Regions from separate parts of the Paenibacillus sp. 19GGS1-52 genome, predicted to be linked through region 4. Evidence: riboswitches for the same ligand, from Rfam matches in the RefSeq annotation. Region 4 holds a riboswitch; each other region holds the start of a gene.
The links. A riboswitch is a leader RNA that binds a small molecule or an ion and turns the genes downstream of it on or off. The one in region 4 is predicted to bind cyclic di-AMP.
Positions count from the first base shown of each region.

Region 1: it holds a riboswitch for cyclic di-AMP, as region 4 does, so the genes downstream of both, H1230_RS21620 (KamA family radical SAM protein) here and H1230_RS00875 (C40 family peptidase) in region 4, are expected to answer to the same signal.
Region 2: it holds a riboswitch for cyclic di-AMP, as region 4 does, so the genes downstream of both, H1230_RS15905 (APC family permease) here and H1230_RS00875 (C40 family peptidase) in region 4, are expected to answer to the same signal.
Region 3: it holds a riboswitch for cyclic di-AMP, as region 4 does, so the genes downstream of both, H1230_RS29600 (hypothetical protein) here and H1230_RS00875 (C40 family peptidase) in region 4, are expected to answer to the same signal.

Region 1 is NZ_CP059724.1:4,625,108-4,630,040, forward strand. Features, by position in the region: gene H1230_RS21615 (ClC family H(+)/Cl(-) exchange transporter) at 1-1,243, shown strand, start outside; gene H1230_RS21620 (KamA family radical SAM protein) at 1,235-2,404, opposite strand; cyclic di-AMP (ydaO/yuaA leader) riboswitch at 2,533-2,677, opposite strand; gene H1230_RS21625 (glycine betaine ABC transporter substrate-binding protein) at 2,838-3,713, opposite strand; gene H1230_RS21630 (ABC transporter permease) at 3,736-4,569, opposite strand; gene H1230_RS21635 (quaternary amine ABC transporter ATP-binding protein) at 4,566-4,933, opposite strand, start outside.
Region 2 is NZ_CP059724.1:3,385,629-3,390,561, reverse strand. Features, by position in the region: gene H1230_RS15910 (iron-hydroxamate ABC transporter substrate-binding protein) at 91-1,116, opposite strand; gene H1230_RS15905 (APC family permease) at 1,402-3,219, opposite strand; cyclic di-AMP (ydaO/yuaA leader) riboswitch at 3,343-3,501, opposite strand; gene H1230_RS15900 (disulfide oxidoreductase) at 3,700-4,164, opposite strand; gene H1230_RS15895 (DsbA family protein) at 4,161-4,916, opposite strand.
Region 3 is NZ_CP059724.1:6,453,408-6,458,340, reverse strand. Features, by position in the region: partial or broken gene H1230_RS29615 (DUF817 domain-containing protein) at 21-122, shown strand; gene H1230_RS29610 (hypothetical protein) at 185-373, shown strand; gene H1230_RS29605 (nuclear transport factor 2-like protein) at 558-914, shown strand; gene H1230_RS31790 (CPBP family intramembrane glutamic endopeptidase) at 1,392-2,039, shown strand; gene H1230_RS29600 (hypothetical protein) at 2,077-2,529, opposite strand; cyclic di-AMP (ydaO/yuaA leader) riboswitch at 2,656-2,825, opposite strand; gene H1230_RS29595 (glutaredoxin family protein) at 3,448-3,690, opposite strand; gene ytxJ (bacillithiol system redox-active protein YtxJ) at 3,687-4,013, opposite strand; gene H1230_RS29585 (SDR family NAD(P)-dependent oxidoreductase) at 4,245-4,933, shown strand, end outside.
Region 4 is NZ_CP059724.1:186,314-191,246, forward strand. Features, by position in the region: gene H1230_RS00865 (hypothetical protein) at 1-137, shown strand, start outside; cyclic di-AMP (ydaO/yuaA leader) riboswitch at 357-495, shown strand; gene H1230_RS00870 (C40 family peptidase) at 553-981, shown strand; cyclic di-AMP (ydaO/yuaA leader) riboswitch at 1,347-1,489, shown strand; gene H1230_RS00875 (C40 family peptidase) at 1,495-1,986, shown strand; gene H1230_RS00880 (GNAT family N-acetyltransferase) at 2,231-2,716, shown strand; gene H1230_RS00885 (c-type cytochrome) at 2,844-3,200, shown strand; gene H1230_RS00890 (4a-hydroxytetrahydrobiopterin dehydratase) at 3,309-3,596, opposite strand; gene H1230_RS00895 (hypothetical protein) at 3,821-4,114, opposite strand; gene motA (flagellar motor stator protein MotA) at 4,319-4,933, shown strand, end outside.

The DNA of each region.
Region 1 (4,933 bases), 2.4 Mb from region 4:
TGTTAGTGCCAAATTCCTTGGAGGCACAATCAGTATCGGTGCCGGACTGTCGCTCGGCAGAGAAGGACCTTCCATCCAGATTGGAGCGCTAATTGCTCAAGGTTTCAGCCGTTTATTACGAAAATCGAAGACAGAGGAACACATATTGATCACTTGCGGAGCAAGCGCCGGGTTGGCAGCAGCATTCAATGCGCCGATTGCAGGTGTTATTTTTGCTTTAGAAGAAGTTCATATGAATTTCTCACCTTTGGTCATGATTGCAGCACTCTCCTCATCGCTTGTGGCTGATTTTATATCCAAAGAATTTTTTGGCATGAATCCAATTTTTCACTTTGCCAATATTGGGGCCATTCCGCTTAATCAGTACTATCATTTAATCATTCTAGGCATTATTGTAGGCGTAATGGGGATTGTTTTTAATAAAGGGATTTACGCCTTTCAGGATTTATACCTGAAAATGACCTGGCTACCAGCCCATTGCAGACCTATTCTCCCTTTTTTGCTGGCTGGGATACTTGGGCTATCTATGCCAGTGGTACTCGGAGGCGGTAACAACCTTGTAAACGATCTGGTGACAGGTCATTTTCAATTAAAACTATTAATTATTATTCTGATTGTTAAATTCTTGTTCACAATGTTGAGTTACGGTTCTTCTGCACCCGGAGGAATATTCCTGCCCATGCTGGTCATTGGCGGTTTGATTGGTGTTATTTACTGCAAGCTCATGAACGGACTTATTGGCGAACCTGTACTTAGTGAGAGCAACTTTCTTATATTGGCTATGGCCGGATATCTCACAGCAAGCCTGAAGGCACCCATCACTGGAATTATCCTAATCACCGAAATGACTGGTTCATTCTCCAATCTTCTCTCTACTGGCGTCGTTTGCCTCACTGCTTATATGACCGCTGAATTGTTTCGTTCTTATCCAATATACGAAGTACTGTTAGAACGTTTCCTGCATCAAGGAAAGGGATTCTCTGCAACGAAAACATCAAGCAAAGTCATTCTGGAAATTCCAATTCATCATGGTTCACAGTTGGATGGCATTTTAATCAAAGAGTTTAAGTGGCCCCCACAATGCCTGATTGTTTCGGTGAAGCGCGGATCACAGGAAAAAATACCACATGGTGATTTTATTTTGCTTGCGGGAGATTATTTGACCATACTTACTGGTGATGAAAATGCTCCCTATATCAATGAATCCTTAAGTCAAGCCGCCAACATAGGCACTCTAGCTTAGGGTATAGGTTTCCCGTGGCAAATCATTGACAGAAATAATAGCCTTGTTCTTTTTCACCGGTTTGTTCCAATGTTCTTCATTACCCGGAAGATCATCGAACCATTCCGCATCATTGGGACAATCCAGTATCATGAATTTACCGTGCTCATTGTCTCTGGACTGATGATACTTAAGGTAAGCTTTTCCTTGACTAATTGCTAAAATCTCTATTTTTCCAGATGTATGACTCATAGATAAACGAACTCTTTTGCCTAGTCCGGATGTTCTTGATTTGGCTTCCTCCACAATTTGATAAACTTGTTCAAGTGGTAAAACAAAGTCTCGGTTGCCGGCAATTGGCCGGTTTACAAAGAAATAATAGGGTGTAACCCCAGCCCAGGAAAGACGGTCCAGCAGTTCTCCCAATACCGCCGGGTCATCATTTATACCTTTGAGGACAGGCGTCTGATTTACGACAATGGCACCAGCATCGTGAAGAGCTTTGAATCCTTTTTTGGCTTCAGGGGTTATTTCACGGGGATGATTAATATGCGCCATCACATATATTCTTTTTTCTTCAGTAGAATGAGTGCGAATCAGATCGAGCAGTTCTCCATCCTCATAAATGCGCATCGGATTAAATACCGGAATCTTGGATCCTAATCTAATAATCTTGACGTGTTCAATTCTTCGCAGACTTTCAATAATGAATTTGAGTTTGGGAGTCGAGAGAATTAAACTATCTCCACCCGTAAGAAGCACATTGTTAATTTCTGGATTTCCTGCGATGTATTCTAATCCTGGTGTGACATCAGACATCGCCTCTTTCACATCATTGCGAAATAAACGTTTACGAAAGCAATATCTGCAGTAGGCTCCACATACTTCAGATACAATAAGGAGCGCAGTCGTTCTATACTTATGCTGACAACCTGGCACAACATAGTTCGTATCCTCATCGGAGGCATCCCAGCGACCATATTCCTTTAGTTCACCCTCGTTAGGGATAACAAGCTTTCGAATGGGATCCTCCGGATCCTCCCAGTTGATCAATGAAAGGTAGTAATCATTCGCACGGAAAACAAATTTGTCCGTGATTTCTCTCAGGCTTACCTTTTCTAGTTCAGATAACATAGCAACTCTATTAATATCTGTTATATACTTCACCTTTTGCACGTACATCTCTCCTTTGTCTCATTGTATGAGAAAAGAGGGAGCCTTGAAGTCAAATGTCAAACACGCCAGCAGGGTCAAAAAAAGCACAAAAAGAGACCCTTAGCAAGGGTCTCTGGTTATTTAAATAACTACAAAGCAGACCCATCCACTACTGACGAGGTTAGCTGACGGACTCGGGTAAGATGGTACCCTACATTTCAAATGCTCAATGATTCGCCCCAATTGACTGGTTCCCCCGCTTCCCAGCTAAATAAACTGGAAATTAAGCGTGATTAAAGTATAACTCATAAAGTTTTAAAAAGTCAAAAATAAAGGTAAGGCTAGCATGACTGTTAAACATGTATGCCTCTTTACACACAGATTTGGCTATACGCAATCTTAATTCAAATAAGCATTACATTTATAATAGGCTATGAAATGATTGTCACTAAATCCCACGCTATTTCTCAATGCCTGCAATCCATGTACTAACCTTATCCTCATTACCGTCTACCCATGTCTTTGCTGCCTCTTCAGGAGACATTCCACCTTGAATATCTACCATAACCTGTGCCATATCCTCAGCGGTCCACTCAAATTGATCCAAGAAGGTATATACATCCGGCATGTCTTCCTTCAAACCTTTACGAGCCATAGTATGAATTTGCTCATCACCACCGTACACACCTTTGGGATCTTCCAAATATTTCAGATCCATACTGGCGAACATCCAATGCGGTGTCCAACCCGTAACTACGATCGGTTCATTGTTATCATAAGATTTCTGCAGCTCCTGTGCCATCGCTGCCGATGAACTTTCAAGCAATGTATAATCGTTCAGTGCATATTCGTCTAGAGCCTTCTCCGTTGCCATCATGATACCAGCACCCGGCTCAATTCCGATGATCTGATTTTTCAGTGAAGCCGCCATCTCAGGATTGTTTAAATCCTCAATGGACGTAATATCCATATAGGCAGGAACAGCAAGACCGACCTTTGTCCCATCCAAATTCACGCCTAAATCGTCAATGTCATTCCCGTATTTCTCAATATAAGAAGCATGTGTACTCGGCAACCAGGCAGCTACCATCGCATCTGCACTACCATCTGCGACTCCAGCCCACATCGGTCCGGCATCAACTTGTAGCATCTCTACAGTAAACCCAAGCTTCGACTCCAGTACTTCCTTCACTACATTCGTGCTAGCAATTTCTGAATCCCAAGCTACGTATGCGAGCTTAACCTTTTCATTCTTCCCAGATGACGTAGAACATCCCGTCATAGCAGTAACCAACAACACGAGTAACAACAATCCCAAGTTTTTCTTAATCATCATTTTCTTCAAGCAACAACACTCCTTATTCTTTTTTAGATTTCAGTACGTTCTGTGTCAAACGATCCAGCAAAATCGCGATAATTACTATGGCGATACCCGCTTCAAAACCAGCACCTGTCTTGGCCTGTGATACCGCACGGTATACTAATGCACCTACACCTTGTGCGCCAATCATAGAGGAGATGACTACCATGGAGAGCGATAGCATAATCGTCTGATTCACACCAGCCATAATCGTCGGCAAAGCAATTGGAAGCTGCAATTTAATCAACTTTTGGGTTGGGGTTGAGCCAAAAGCATCAGCGGCTTCTACAAGCTCCACAGAAACCTGACGAATACCTAGATTGGTTAAGCGAATGGTAGGTGGAATTGCGAATATAATGGAAGCAATTACTCCTGGCACCACACCTAGTGAGAAAAAGGAAACCGCAGGCAGTAAATATACAAAAGCGGGCATTGTCTGCATGAAATCTAAGATTGGCGTTAATATGCTTCTTATGGTATTACTTTGTGCCGACAAGATGCCCAGCGGTACACCGATTAGTACGGCCAGGATAGATGCAGTCAGTACTAGAGCAAGTGACTGCATCGTTGGGTCCCAGAGACCCATATTATCAATCAGCAATAGACCTATCAAAGCAAACAGCGCTAAACGCCACTTCCCAACCCAATAAGTCAAGGCTACAAGGAGGACGATCAGTATAAGTGACGGAAGGAAGATAAGTGCAGCTTCAATGCCATTCACCATTCCACCAATAACAAGTAAAATCAGGTCGAAGAAGGGACTGAAATAAGTTGTCAACCAGTTCTCCACCCACTCAATTCCTTGACCTAAAGGTAATTTAGGGATATTCATTTCAAAGCCCCTCCTTCCGTTACCGCATTTCCAGCAAGGGCGGAAAGAACAGCTCCTTTAATGACGATCCCTTTCAGTTTATCCGACTCATCCACAACAGCGACGGGTAGATGCGTCTCTGACATCAGCTCGAACAAATCGTTCAGCAGTGTTTCGGGCCGTACGCGTGGAATTTCCCGCCGCATCACATCAAGGATCGATTTATTCTCCTTGAGTGCCTGTGCTGCATCCTCGGCGGTTATAACACCCTGCAGCTTCATTTCATTGTCCGCAACATATAGACTGGATACACCACTATCGCGCATCAACTGAAGCGCTACACGGGGACCCCGTTCAGGTCTGACCATTTCAGGCTGGCGCATGA
Region 2 (4,933 bases), 3.2 Mb from region 4:
GCAGGTCAGTGTATCCGGAGATACACTAATCTGCACACATCTTGTACCCGTCATGAACTAGTCACATCCGGCTGTAAGAACGAGTATTTCTTATTTCACTAGACTGGCCAATACATCGTCTATAGTCTGGGAGCCTGCAGTGGCACCGCTGTAAAGCCAACTGCTTGTTGAGCTAAGCTCATGTACATTGCCAGCTTTGACGGCTGGAATGCCCTTCCAGATTGCACTATCCAGAATAGCCGCTCCTTCTGTCTTATCACTATTCACCAGGAAGATATGATCTGCTGTCAACTCAGCGAGTTTTTCTAGAGAAATAGGATTCCAGGTAGCTCTTGTTCCTTCAGGAATTTCTGTTACAAGGTTAGGAAGCGTTACCCCAAGATCTGTATACAACACCGCGCCACTGCTGCGGGTTTCATCTACAATATAGAAGTTTTTCTGCACAAGCCAGAGAATTGCTGCGGATTCTTTACCAATTGCTCCAGAAAGCTTTTCTTTTGCGTCGGCTGCCTTCTGATCGTAATCTTTAATGGCCTGCTCTGCCTCTGGAGTCTTATTCAGAATCTCGCCGATTGTGAGCAGCGCTTTACGCCAGTCCTTGCTAAGTGCATCTCCCACTACATACGTAGGGGCAATTTTGTTCAATTGATCGTACAGTCCGTTTTGAACTTCAGACTCCGATTGAATGAGAATTAAATCGGGGGTAAAGCTCGTTACTGCTTCCAAAGGAAGATCGTAGCTGATCTTTGGGACATCCTTTAAATCAGCAGCTAAATAATCCTGGATACCGTTAGGAACTGACCATTGCGCTACCGGTGTCACACCGAGTGTTACCAAGTAATCTTCCAGATACGATCCCAGAACCCGTTGTGGATTAGCTGGAATAATAACCTTATGTCCCATGGAGTCCGTTACAGTCTTCTCTACAGCTGGTGCTTTTGTTTCTGCTGGGGCTGTTGTAGCCTCTGCTGTAGGCGCTGCAGAAACCTCTGCTCCACTATTTGCTGAATTTCCAGCATTATTATTACCGCAGGCGGATAAGAACAATACCATCACCATTAGTCCGCAAATTGCTAGTTTCATGCTTCCCAATTTCTTTTTCTTAAACGAAAACATTAAAATACCCTCCTATTATGTATCTGCATTGTTGGTCAAAGGTGTATTTGCCTTCGCCTCACTTCCTTAAATGATATTGATTCTCATTCTCTATGTCAACATAAATATTTAAATATGTGAATAATTACTTTCTTTTCTCAACTGAAAGTTAACTAAATAAACTAATGTAAGCGTAAGCAAATTGGGTAAGTTGGAAAAATAGAATAACAGCTCTTACGACCCTAATCATACGCAAAAAGCGGCTAGTTCCATTACTTCTGGAACTAACCGCTCGGGTAAACAAGCTTATTTGTTTAGATGATAAGGAACTGTTGCCACAACAATATCTTTTTGATTCATAAGATAAGTGCGGATGAAGATACTCGTCTGATTATGCAATATAGCTTGCCACCAGTGCTTTGTAATAAACTGCGGGATCAGGATCGTAATATGATCTGTTGTAGCTGTCTTCCATTCTACTGTATCAATAAACTTTATCAGCGGACGGATAACGCTGCGGTAACGGGAACGAAGAACAATCAGACGTACACCTGGGTCCCATTCCTTCCACTTAAGCTCCATCTTTTGAATATCTTCTTCATCAAAACCTACATAAACAGCAACTACATTATCTGTTAGCGATTTGGCATAACTGAGTGAGTGCAGCACGGCTCTTGTTACACCTGATACTGGAACAACAACTGTGCTTCCCTTGATGCAAGGTTTTTCTGTATCCATGCAAATACGAAGCTGGTCAGCAGTATTCAAATAATGTTGATGAATCCGATAAAATACGAACATAACTGCAGGTAGGAAAAGAAAAATCATCCATATACTCGTGAATTTAGTGATGATAAAAATTAGAGTAATCGTTAAGGTGGTCAACATGCCTACAGTATTGACGGCGAACTTCCCATGCCAACCCTGTGGCTTCAACTTAAACCAGTGCACCATCATACCCAGTTGTGATAACGTGAATGGAATAAAAACCCCAACAGCATACAAAGGAATCAATCCCCCTGTATCTCCGTGAAATGCAGCTACAAGCACGGCTGACAACACACCGAGAAAAATTATACCATTGGAAAAGCCTAGGCGGTCACCGCGAACCATAAAAGCATGCGGCAGGTATTTGTCTTTTGCGAACATAAAGGCAAGTAACGGAAAGGCAGAGTAAGCTGTATTTGCGGCCAAGAACAAGATTACCGCGGTGATGCCTTGAATGAAAAAGTATAATCCGCCACGTCCAAAGGTTGATTCAGCAATTTGAGAAATAACGGTAGCTTTCTCGTCCGGCATAATTCCATACCAGTAAGCCAAGAGTGTAATCCCTGTAAACATAGAACCCAAGATAATTCCCATCATCATCAACGTCTTGGCTGCATTTTTATCCGCAGGGGCTTTGAAATTTGGGATGGCATTCGATACAGCCTCTACCCCAGTCAGTGCTGAACAACCGGAGCTAAAAGCTTTAAGCAATAGAAACAGGCTGACATTAGACACTACAGTACCCATCTCTGGAATATTGGCATGAGCACCGCCTGTAGCATATTTAATAAATCCACTAATAATTAGCACAAAAATGGAGACGACAAACAAATAAACCGGAATGGCAATAAATGAAGCTGATTCTGTCACTCCGCGTAAGTTGACTATAGTTAGTAGAAAAATAACGGTTACTGCGATCAGAACAGAATGATTATGAAGATTTGGAAAGGCCGATGTAATCGCATCTGTTCCGGCCGAGGCGCTTACCGCGACTGTTAGGATGTAATCTACAAGCAGGGAACCGCCCGCTAAGAGACCTGTCGAAATGCCCAGATTACTTTTAGCTACGATGTAGGCACCACCGCCTTGAGGATAAGCAAAGATTGTCTGCTTGTATGAAAAAATAAGTATGGCCAGCAGACCCAATACGGCTAGTGCAATTGGCAATGAGTACCAAATGGCTGTGAATCCTGCTGCCACCAGCACAATCAAAATTTGTTCCGTTCCGTAGGCCACAGACGATAGCGCATCTGAAGACAGAACAGCCAGTGCTTTCACCTTGGATAACTTTTCATGATCGAGTTCGTTCGACTTCATCGGACGCCCGATCAATAGTCGTTTTACCTTGCTTACCATTGTAGAAACAGTTCCTCTCTTTGTGAGTTGAAACGGTATTACCGTGCGCCGTTTTCTTGGTGGATTTCATAAATGTAGGCACAAAAATAAGCATACGGAAATGATCCGCATGCTTATGCATGGTCATTATCCCACCTTTGCTTACGAGGTTAGCTGGCGGATTCGGGCTGTGGAAAGCCCTACAGTTCAGTCATGTTGACCTGTTCCGATTCACCCCTTTGACCCTAAGGGTCAAGTTTGGTTCCCCCGTTTTTCCTTCGGAAAATTCAGCGCATATTCAACTTCTCACAAGGTCTAATAATAGTCTACAAAGACCTTACAGTAAAGTCGTGAAAGAAATGAAAAAATAATGAAAAAACATCCAAATTGCGCAAATATGAGATCTGACACAGCACTTTCTTTCATTAGCTTCTATTATCCCAATGTCCCGCGTGTTTATGATTTTTTTTCTAATATATGTGACAGTTCGTCAAGCAATACTTAGTATGTTGAGATTTCAACCTCTTCTTCTGTCTCCGCTTCATTACTCTCACGTCCAGTCCACAGTAAAACAGCAATCAACACGAAGGCAATCAAAGCTAGCAAGGGGATTGTAATGAAGCCGAAAAAATTCAAATAATCCTTATTGCAGGGTACTCCGATCGTACAAGGTATTATTTTGCTGAGTGCAGGAATCTTTTGCTCTGCATAATGATATATAGAGATACTCCCACCAATCAAACTTAGAGGCAACACATAAGGAATAATCTTTTTATCTCCTCGAAAGGTAGCAATTCCAAGCAGTATTAGCTGTGGATACATAAAGATACGCTGGAACCAGCAGAGCTTGCAGGGCTCGTATTTCAGGACCTCACTCAAGTAGAGGCTGCCCGCAACAGCAATTAAAGAAACGAACCAGGCCAGATAGAGACAGTTACGACGGCAAAAAGAAGAGAATCTCGTCACTTTACTTCCACCACTTTAGTTGCGGCATCAATGTCTGCAGAAATAGCCTCAATATTAAACGGTGTCTCTGATTTAACTCCATTAATAAAGAGGGTCGGCGTATTGGTGACGGAAGTGTCACTTGCCACCTTAATATCTCTGTTCAATTCATCCGCATACGTACGATTTTCAATGTCCTTACGCAAAAGATCATAATCAATCGTTAGCTTTTGCTTCTCTGCTAAGCTAACAAGGAAATCAGCGGTTGCCCACTCTATATCTTCCTTGCCTTGGTTTGCATAAATAGCGTCATAGTACTTCCAGAATTCATCATTACTTTGATGATATACAGATAATGCAGCTAACGATGCTGTCTCCGAATCCGGCCCGATAAAGGCCATATTCACAAAGTATAAGGCAGCTTTACCCTTGTCTACATACTCTTGAACAATTTGCGGTTTAATTACACCAGAAAATTGTGCACATGCTGGACATTTGAAGTCTCCAAATTCTACAATTTTCACCGGAGCATCTTCTTCACCGAGTCTAGGGAGATCACTGTAATTGAAGCTGACTGGTTCTGCAGTAGCCGCCTTTGAAGAAGTATCCTTAGAAGCAATCATAAATAAGACCACAAATATAACGACCACTAAAGCCACTGCGCTAACAATAAGGATCCTTGTTTTTTGCTTCTGCTGTTCCTGTTCTTTCCGGTTCTTCTCCTGTTTACTCAATTGAGGAATCGGGGGGCTGTGTTTTTTAGGTTTGCTCAAGGAAAATTCCTTTCTGT
Region 3 (4,933 bases), 560 kb from region 4:
TGGTGGCTGACGTCCTTGTCTGGCAACTGGTAGGGTTCAGTAAGATCAGTTCGTGGTTCCTTCCGGTCATCATTAGCGTCATTATTGTTGCCCAGCTTAAACAAGTTAAAGACAGCCGGTAATAGAGATGAGGAGCCGCATCTTCTTATGGTAGAATGATAATTATGGCTTAAGGAGTGTTAGCTTGAATAAAAAGTATCAGTTACCCGTAATGTTTGTAGCATCAGCGCTGCTAATTATAATCAGCACTTTGATTCCTTCAGAGAAATCGACGTGGCTGGGTGTCCTGCAGACGCTTTTGCTTGGAATCGGATTGTTAGGCGGTTGCCGGGCCTTTTGGAAGTTTATGCATGGGGGCAAGAAAAAAGGTTGAATTGCAACCTATCACGAACAGTGGAGCCATGGCTAATGCCGTGGCTTTTTTTGCGTGCATTACTAAAATAAATATAGAGAGAAGCCCATAACATGACGTGATGTAGTCAAGTTATGAAAGCTATGATGAATATGTAGTTAACAAAAAGATTTCGTGCCACATACCAAAATAAAGGAGAGATATTATGCTTACCAAGCTATCACAGCCAGTAGCCACTTACTTTGATACTACCAATCATCCCGATAAGGTTGCTTTTGTGAGCAACTTCTCAGACCATGCCGTTCTTGTGGATGATAAACGTGCATATAAGGGTATAGCTGAAATACAAGAGTGGAGCAACGTCAATGTCTTTGCTGCTGAGCTCAAATACGAGATCACTAAGGTTGTGCAAAATATTGAGCGCAGCGATGAGACGATTGTCACGGCTAAGATAGAGGGTTCTTTTGACAAAACAGGACTGCCTGATCCACTGCTGTTTGACCATCACTTTACGGTCGAGAAAGGTGAAATTGTGCGGCTGAACATCCGCTTTCTAGGATGAACTAACCCGTGATCCTGCAGAGTTTCAGATCTATTCACAGAAGGCACCCGCTGGGTTGGTAGGTCATCCGGTTACACCACTTGCGTATGGCCGCATGAAGTGATTGAGGGTCCACAGATTGAAGGAATGGCGATACTCGCCTTCCCCTCTTTCGCAGAAGCGAAGGCGTAGTACAACAGTCTGGCTTACCGCGAGGCTCTCCAGCATCGGCTTCGCGTTGGTGATTATCGGGGAGTTATTGTTGAGGGGCCGTAGCAGGTTGCTGCGGCTCTTATTTGTGATATATTCGTGAAATAATGTATTATTATGGAATTAAATGATAGAATTTTGAATAGTTCAAAGCTTGTTGAATATTCGCTAAAGTTAGGATGATTCTCATTGAAGAGCATTGTAAAGTATTTTACTAGAGTGGAATTTCAGAATTACCCACAGGATAAAGGGAATAAACGGACAGGGATTTATGCGTTACTCTATCTAATGTACATTGCTATGGTAATTTATTTATTTGGTTTATTAAAGTACAGGACGGATTATATAGATCGGTTCAGCGTAAATTTTTCAAACGAGCTAATATTTAAAATGGTGATCTATATATGTATTAGTATTCTCGAACTATCTCCGCTGCTATTCCTACTGAAGACAAGGAGGGAGAGGATACAAACTATCGGGTTAACCCCCTCAAACATAACATCTTCAATCGTTCTGGGTATTGTTGGTGGTCTACCGTTTACATATTGGCTTATTGGAGATCTAATCCTGCATAAGAGAAACTTACAGTTAGAAGGTGCAAACCTGTGGCTGGAGTTCTTGGTTATATTCATGTTCACTGCATTAACTGAGGAGTTAATATTTAGAGGATACATCCAGAGCCGAGTCATTGGCTTAATCAGTAATAAATATGCAGCGATCCTACTGATCGGAATATTATTTGCCTTCATGCACATTCCGTTTCAAATGAGTATGGTTAAGATGAACTTTATGGAATATTTAATTACTAATCGCATGTATATGATTCAGTTATTCTATATGCATATCTATTTTGTATATCTCTACACGAGAAATCATAATATCCTTACCCCAATAATAAGCCATGCGATTATAGATTACTTTCAAATCTATATGTGAGAACAAATCATCATGGCTTGGGCTGAAATCAATTTAATTACACAGCTGACAGATTGGTATTTGGCAAAGTGTTTCCTTGAGCAGCCATTTCTTCCCGCACGTGTCTAAGCTGTGCTTTCACCAGTGGTACACTTTTCTGGAGAATGGTGCTTATCTCAGGCAAGGTAAGCTTCATACCATACCACAGTGATTTTACAATCTGCTCATCCCAGGTCAGGTCTTTGGCAGAAAGGGATACTCGGCCTGCAGTTAGCTCTGCGCATTGACGAATACAGCTCCGGTACGCCAGAATGGGGAATAATTGAGGGTTCAATTCAGCCCGTCGGTATGATTTGTAGAGCTCTGCAAAGGTGCTGATCGTAATCTGCTCCGCATCCGTGGATGCTTCTAACAACAAGGTGCTTAGGGTGAGGACTGCACCGGAGTACTTTTGAACGTATTCGGTAAAGGTGGGGCTGTAAGCTAATTCTGTAGGTAATGGGTCTGGCATAGGGGCACGTTCCTTTCTGAATTCAAGAATTTATGCAACCCAAAAACCGCAGACAGAGGAGGACCTCTGCCTGCGGTTTTTGGGAACAGGCATAAATAAACCTGCGCAAAAGCGTGGCGGATCAAGGATCTCTCTCTTTACGCTTACGAGGTTAGCTGTCGGATTCGGACGGTGAGAGTCGCCCTACCTTAATGAGACTATAACAATATCGTCTCTTTTGGATTCACCCCAAGTAGACCCTGCGGCCTGATGGTTCCCCCGTTTCCCGCGAGGCGGGAATTCAGCGTGCATTCAATAATGATTTCAAATCGAATCATACCCTTTTAGGATTTTTTTGTAAAAAAAAAAAGCATTCTTTATAGTTCGATATTGCGCAAATTTCGGTGGAAGCAGTGACGGAAGTGATCCAATATATATATTTCATCAATTATCGGCCATTTTTCTCTAAAATGCGCCATTTCTCAATTTACAGGTCGTAAGTAGGGAAATTACCAGGATTAACCTTTAAGTTGAAATAAATCACAATACTAACGATTAATCGCTAATGGATATAAAGACGAGGAAATGAGCGAAAATAAGAGATTAGACCTCAAGTAAGCGTTACCTTTATTGTAATTAGTTTTCTTTAAGCATTATTTTGGCATCCTTCGTGTTTTACAAGCGATCCTGTCGGAGAGTATGATTACATCTGTTTCCACCGAGCTGATGTGAGAGTCGGAGTCGATTATGGAGTGAATAAGTGTAGTGTGACCGTAAGCATGCCGCAGAGGATGTCCTTTGGGGTTTTTTGCTGTTGACTTGGAGCATACTAATAAAACAATGTCATTACAACAACAAAACGGGAGCTGTCCATATTAAGGACAGCTCCCGTTTCTTCTTGCAAAATGAACTCATGTAATGAATGATTCAGCAGTTGAATTATTTACCTACTGTTTCGATAAGAACCTTGAGCTCAGGGAGGTTAAATCCCTTAACCACTTGATCTCCGGAGACAGTAACGGGCACGCCCATGAAGCCGAGCTGCTCAACTTCTTCCTGGTAAACGGTGCTGGTCATGACATCTCTCACTTCGAAGGAAACCCCTTGTTCGGTGAGTAGTTGTTTGACCAAATTGCAGTCGCTGCAGCCTGCTGTGGAGTAGACTATGACTTGCCCGCTCATGAGTTAACAGCCGCTCTGATAGCATCTTGCGTGATTTTCCAGTGGGAAGCATTCCAGCGGACCTCTGCATCCTCAAGGAGGAAGATTTGCGGAGATTCATGCTTAATGCCAAAATCCTCAGCGATTTGTGTAGAGACAGGGCGATCCTCAATGACAAGGACGATGGCTGCCGTAGTATCTGTATCTTTTAGAAAGGCCTCAAACTCCTGATTAGCCTTCGCGCTGATAGGGCAGGTAGTGCTGTGTTTGAAGAGCAGTTTCTTACCCGGTTGCTCAACATATTGATGCAGATCCTCCAGAGAATGGAGTTGTTGGATAGACAAAGTTATCACCTTCCTGGAATAGTTGTTTGCTAACAATTGTGTTGCTAGCAACTGTTATCATAATTGTAACATAGTTCAAAATTAAATCAAAAAAAGATTCTTCGCTGCTTGGATAAGCGAGCAGAAATGAGTAATGAAATGGCGTTGAAAAAACAGATGTCACATGCTAAGGTGAGGGGGATGGAAGATAGGTACACCTGTATTTAGCCACAGGAAAGGGAGTTCAAGAGTATGCAAAGGATCGCTTGTGTTACCGGTGCAGACCGAGGTCTGGGATTATTTATTGTACGTTGGTTACTGGAGAATCAGTTCTTTGTATTTGCAGGTCAATATATGGAAGATTCAGAACGACTGAATGCGCTTAAATCCCAATACCCAGATAATTTAAAGCTGATTCCCCTGGATATAGGAAATAGTGACAGTGTAAAGCACGCGGCACGAGCCATTGCAGGCAGTACGGGACACGTCGATATTATTATCAATAACGCCGGCATTATTCATAAAGCAGATTGTGCCACCATGCTCGTTGATATGGACGATGAAGCAATGGCACAAATCTATAATGTGAACACACTGGGGTCTTTGAGAGTCAGCAATGCGCTGATGGGTCTGCTGCTGCAAGGCAAGGATAAACTCATTGTCAACATCTCCTCAGAGGCTGGCAGCATAGCGAGCAATAAGCGAATCAACATGTACGGCTATTGCATGTCCAAGGCGGCGCTTAATATGCAGTCCTCCTTGCTGCATAATCATTTGAAAAGCTTGGGCGGTCAGGTCATGGTGTTTCACCCCGGCTGGCTGCAGACCTATATGAATGGGCATAAGAATGAAGAGGCGCCGATATCACCTGAGGTGTCAGCTAATAAGATTATGAATCTCGTGCAGCAACATAAGGATTACCTTGGCGAAGAGCCTGCTTA
Region 4 (4,933 bases):
GGCTTACTGGAATCTTCTACCCTGGACTGCCCGCACTCCTTATCCGCCAAATCTCACCGTTCCCCGCTACTCTGTTCAAAATGTGGGGAATAGCAGCTCAATACCATCTGTGGAAAAGTAAGGCCTTCCCGCAATAATTACATCGTCCAAGGACATATAGAAAGAGTCTCCCCTTCTGCAAACAGAAGAGGAAACTCTTTTTTGATTACAAATATAATAAGAGTTTGCAAAACCTTAACTCCTTTGATACAATGATGCCTGTACTAGTAGTAACAACTTTGTAATCTTTTTAATTTTTTCTTAACCATTGTATGTACGTTATTGTATTTCGATATTGCTGATACGTCACTATTCTGGTGCATAACACGCCAAATTCCCTGCACCGGGGAGTGGGGGAACCATATTTTGGGTGAATTGATCTCCTAACAGAGGGATCATAGGTGAACCTTCTACCGAACCCTTAAGCTAACCTCGCAGGCCTTGGAAGGAGTACATCTTTTGAACAGACAGAACTTAAAGAAAAAATGCGCCGCAGCGGCGCTAGGACTTCTCATGGCATTCACTTTGGGAACAAGTAGTGCTTTTGCGGACTCCAAAATGGACACAGTAATCTCCAAAACACTGGGGACCACTTATAAAACAGGTGGGATCAGTACCAATGGATTTGACTGTTCCGGCTTTACGAAATATGTTTTCAAAAATCTCGGCCTTGCACTTCCACGTACTTCAAAAGCGCAATATAGCGTGGGAACAGCTGTTTCCCGCAATAATATGCGTCCTGGAGACCTTGTATTCTTCAATACTACTGGCGCAGGGATATCCCATGTTGGAATTTTTGTAGGCAGCGGTAAATTCGCACAATCTTCCTCTTCACATGGTGTAATCATCAGTTCACTTAATGAGAACTATTGGGCCAACCGTTATGTGGGTGCTAAAAGAGTTATGAGCACCACTGCATACAAAACTGTAGCTTATGATTGAAATTCCCCGACAACTATAACCTCTTTAAACTATATGAGCCCGAAGTGATTATCACCATAATCATTCCGGGTTTTTTCTTTTCCTTATTCTACCTTTTACACACATTTAACATCGTCGAAACAGCTTTTTAACAGAAAACACAAGAAAATATTGTAAAAAGGACGATTCTGCCGTTATTTCAACGTTTAAATGCAGTATATGTTCAAAAAAAACACAATTATTAGGCATAAATATATTATAAAGGATTGCCAACGGCGGCTGTGTTTGTTACAATTATCGCATCGAGCTTTTAGTAACATTTTTGTAATCATTAAGTTGTCTTTTACGAAAGTTTTGTCATGTATTGAATACAGCTATTCCTAATCAAACAGTACGTGCCGAGTTCCCTAACAATTAGGGAAACGGGGGAACCACTTTGGGTGAATTGACCTCCTATTTAACAGAGGGGTCATAGGGGACCTTCAACCGAACCCTTAAGCTAACCTCGTAGGCATTTGGAAGGGGTTTACACTTTTGAAGAAGAAGTTGGCAGCAGCAGTACTAAGCTTTTCTATTTTTCTTACAATGGGAATGGGAAGCGCATTCGCGGATTCTAAAATGGATAAAGTGATTGACAAAGCAATCGGAACTAAATATGTTACCGGTGGCATTTCAACGAACGGCTTTGATTGCTCTGGATTTACAATGTATGTCTTTGATAAGATCGGCATCGATCTGCCGCACCAATCTGGTTCCCAATACCAAATGGGCTCTGCTATTTCCCGTGATGATCTTAGACCTGGCGATCTTGTGTTTTTTAATACAACAGGCAAAGGTGTTTCTCATGTCGGTATTTATGTTGGTGAAGGTAAATTCGCACATGCTTCTTCCTCACGTGGTGTAACCATCAGCTCGCTGAGCGACAGCTACTACGTCAACCGTTATGTTGGCGCTAAACGAATTATGAGCACAGATGCTTATCAAGCGCTTGCTACTGATTCTGAAGACAATGATAATGTGCAGTAAAAAGTATTAGTACATAGGCTCTTTTCCAGGATTTTTCCAAAATCTTGGGGGAGAGCTTTTTTTGTGTCTACTAGTTATTACCCCTTACAATACTTGTAAAACACAAAATAATAATAAACACTATATATAAATGGACGATTTGTCGAGCCACCCTTTTTTATAAAGTTTTTGAGCCAAAGGAAGGTTTTTTTGTTTATAATTAGATAAGAAATTATTGCCCTCGTGAAAGGAGGTCTCTGAGCTAATGATTAGTTCATCGGTTACTTTCCACGTTGTTCCTATGGAGATCAGACATGCAAAAGACATCTGCGAGTGGATTTACAAGCCCCCTTATAATATTTACGGCTGGATGCCATGGGAGCAAATGCAGGCACTTAATATTGAATTTGGAGATCCACAGCTTCGCCAAGAACAATATGTTTCCGTAATCAATGACCAAGAGATTTTATGCGGATTTGCCCAGCTATTTCCGATGGAAGGTGTAGTAAGACTGGGGATTGGAATGCGTCCGGATTTATGCGGACATGGACTGGGCCACCTATTTGTAGGATCTATCGTAGAAGCCGCTCTGAAGCGTTACCCGGAACGTGAGATTGATCTGGAGGTGTTGACGTGGAACCAACGGGCAGTGCTTACCTATCGAAAGTGTGGTTTTACGATTACGGATACTTATGAACGTCGAACTCCGACTGGAGATAAACCATTTTATTGCATGGTCTATGATAAATAATCCCTTTATAAATAGCTTCCTAAAAAATGAAGTGGAATTTGTTCGTTTTTTTGACACAAATGCTATGATAACGCTTCATATTCCGCTATAATGTAGGGAGCAGCTTACATTGAAGGGACGGATGGGGATGCAAAAATGGATCATGAGCGGTTTGTTTTTTGCCGCCTGTGCCTTTGCGGTAGTACTAATGTTTACCCTTCCTGGCAAAGCAGAGGTCGCTGAACAGGATAAACCTACAATACCGGTAGTGCAGCTTGATGAAGCCAAGGCAGAAGCGACTGTGAAGGCCAATTGCATCACCTGCCACGGTGATCAACTTCAGGGCGATGTTGGCCCCAGTCTTCAGAAGGAAGGCAGCCAGCATGATGCTGAAGGAATCTATAGCATTGTTACTAAAGGGCGCGGCCAAATGCCTTCATTTAAGGAGAAACTAGCTCCGGAGGAGATTGCGAACGTTGCTATGTGGCTATCAGAGAAAAAATAAAGCAATCTGCAACAACAAATACGCCTGTGCAGCAGATAGGTAACTATCTAAAGCACAGGCGTATTTTTCGATTAAAGCTTAGTATCCCGCTGAGCTGAAGATTTAAGATTAGCGGTTTTTCTCGAAAGCTTCGTTAAATTCATGCGCTTCGCGGACATCAAGTGGCGTAATGCCGCCTGCTTCAATTGAAGTGAGTCGCAGCGTAACGGTTTTATAATCAATCGTAATATGCGGGTGGTGTTCAAAAGCTTCGGAAATGGCTGCTACCGCATCCACGAAGGCGATGCCCTTCATATACTCATTAAACATGTATTTACGTACAAGGGTATCATTCTCCAGCTTCCAGCCTTCCAACTTGCTCACCTGCTGACGCAGTTCTTCCTCCGTAAGTAGCAATTCGATTCCTCCCTTACTAAAATAGCAGCAAAGTCTTCACGCCTGCCCTCGCCCTTTATGTGCTAAATAAAACATCCCTTAGCTTCTGAGGACCAAGGGATGTGCCAGGATAAAGTTGATTTTCGATTTAATGTATTCTAAAATCCTGGAAAATATAACTCGGCTCTACCAATTTTAACACGGGCTGTTGGTTACGGCAAATCACGTTCAGCCGCACCCTCAAATTAAACCAAAACCACCGAGGCCAAATCTACTTCTCCAACCAAGATATTAATGCGGTGCGTCTCCTTGTCATAAATCACGACCCCGCTACCTACTTGAATGACCGGTTCCTCACCCAGCGCGAAGAATAGATCCTCGGCCAGTGCTTCCCACACCTCCAGCTTCGACTCCTGTGGCAACTCCTGCCACTCATCTGGCTCCATCTCGAAAAACACATATCCGTCAGAAATACGTCCAACCGCTTCCGTTAATTCATTCAGAATTTCAGCGTAATCTCTACCATGCTTAACACCCACATATATCACTCCGTTTTCTCTATTGATGAATAATATCGTACCTTATCCATTATAGCCGAAAAAATGACTTCACAAAAAAGGGAATGCTGTCGATAAATAAGAATATACGTTAGTCGGTTTTTCGCAGGGTGTCCAGCCGCTATTCAGGGATGATGTACGCGGCTTAGTCGGATCACTTTTTAAATCTCATGGACGAGGTGCATAATGGAAATTTCAACAATAATTGGTCTTATTCTTGGTGTAGTTGCAGTTGGCGTGGGCATGGTGCTTAAAGGAGCCCCTTTACACAGCTTGGCTACACCCGCAGCTTACATTATTATCCTGGTGGGAACAGCTGCTTCGCTTTTCATGGCTTTTCCCTTCTCAGAAATGAAGAAGATCCCCAGTCTTTTTAAAATGATATTCATCAGCAAGAAAATGGTCAGCAAATCACAACTAATTACTATGTTTATGGAATGGGCTTCTATCACCCGTCGTGAAGGTTTATTGGCTCTGGAATCCAAAGTCGATGAGATCGAGGATAATTTCCTCAGAAACGGCATGCGGATGATTATTGATGGTAATGATCAGGAATTTGTCCGGGATGTATTAATGGAAGATATCCACGCGACAGAAGATCGCCATAAAGCAGGGGCACTGATCTTCTCACAAGCGGGCATGTATGCCCCAACGCTAGGGGTATTGGGAGCTGTTATCGGGCTTATCGCCGCTCTTGCGGATATGAGTGATATGGAGAAGCTGGCGCATGCAATCGGTGCTGCCTTTATCGCTACATTGGTTGGTATCTTTACCGGTTATGTATTATGGCATCCTATTGCT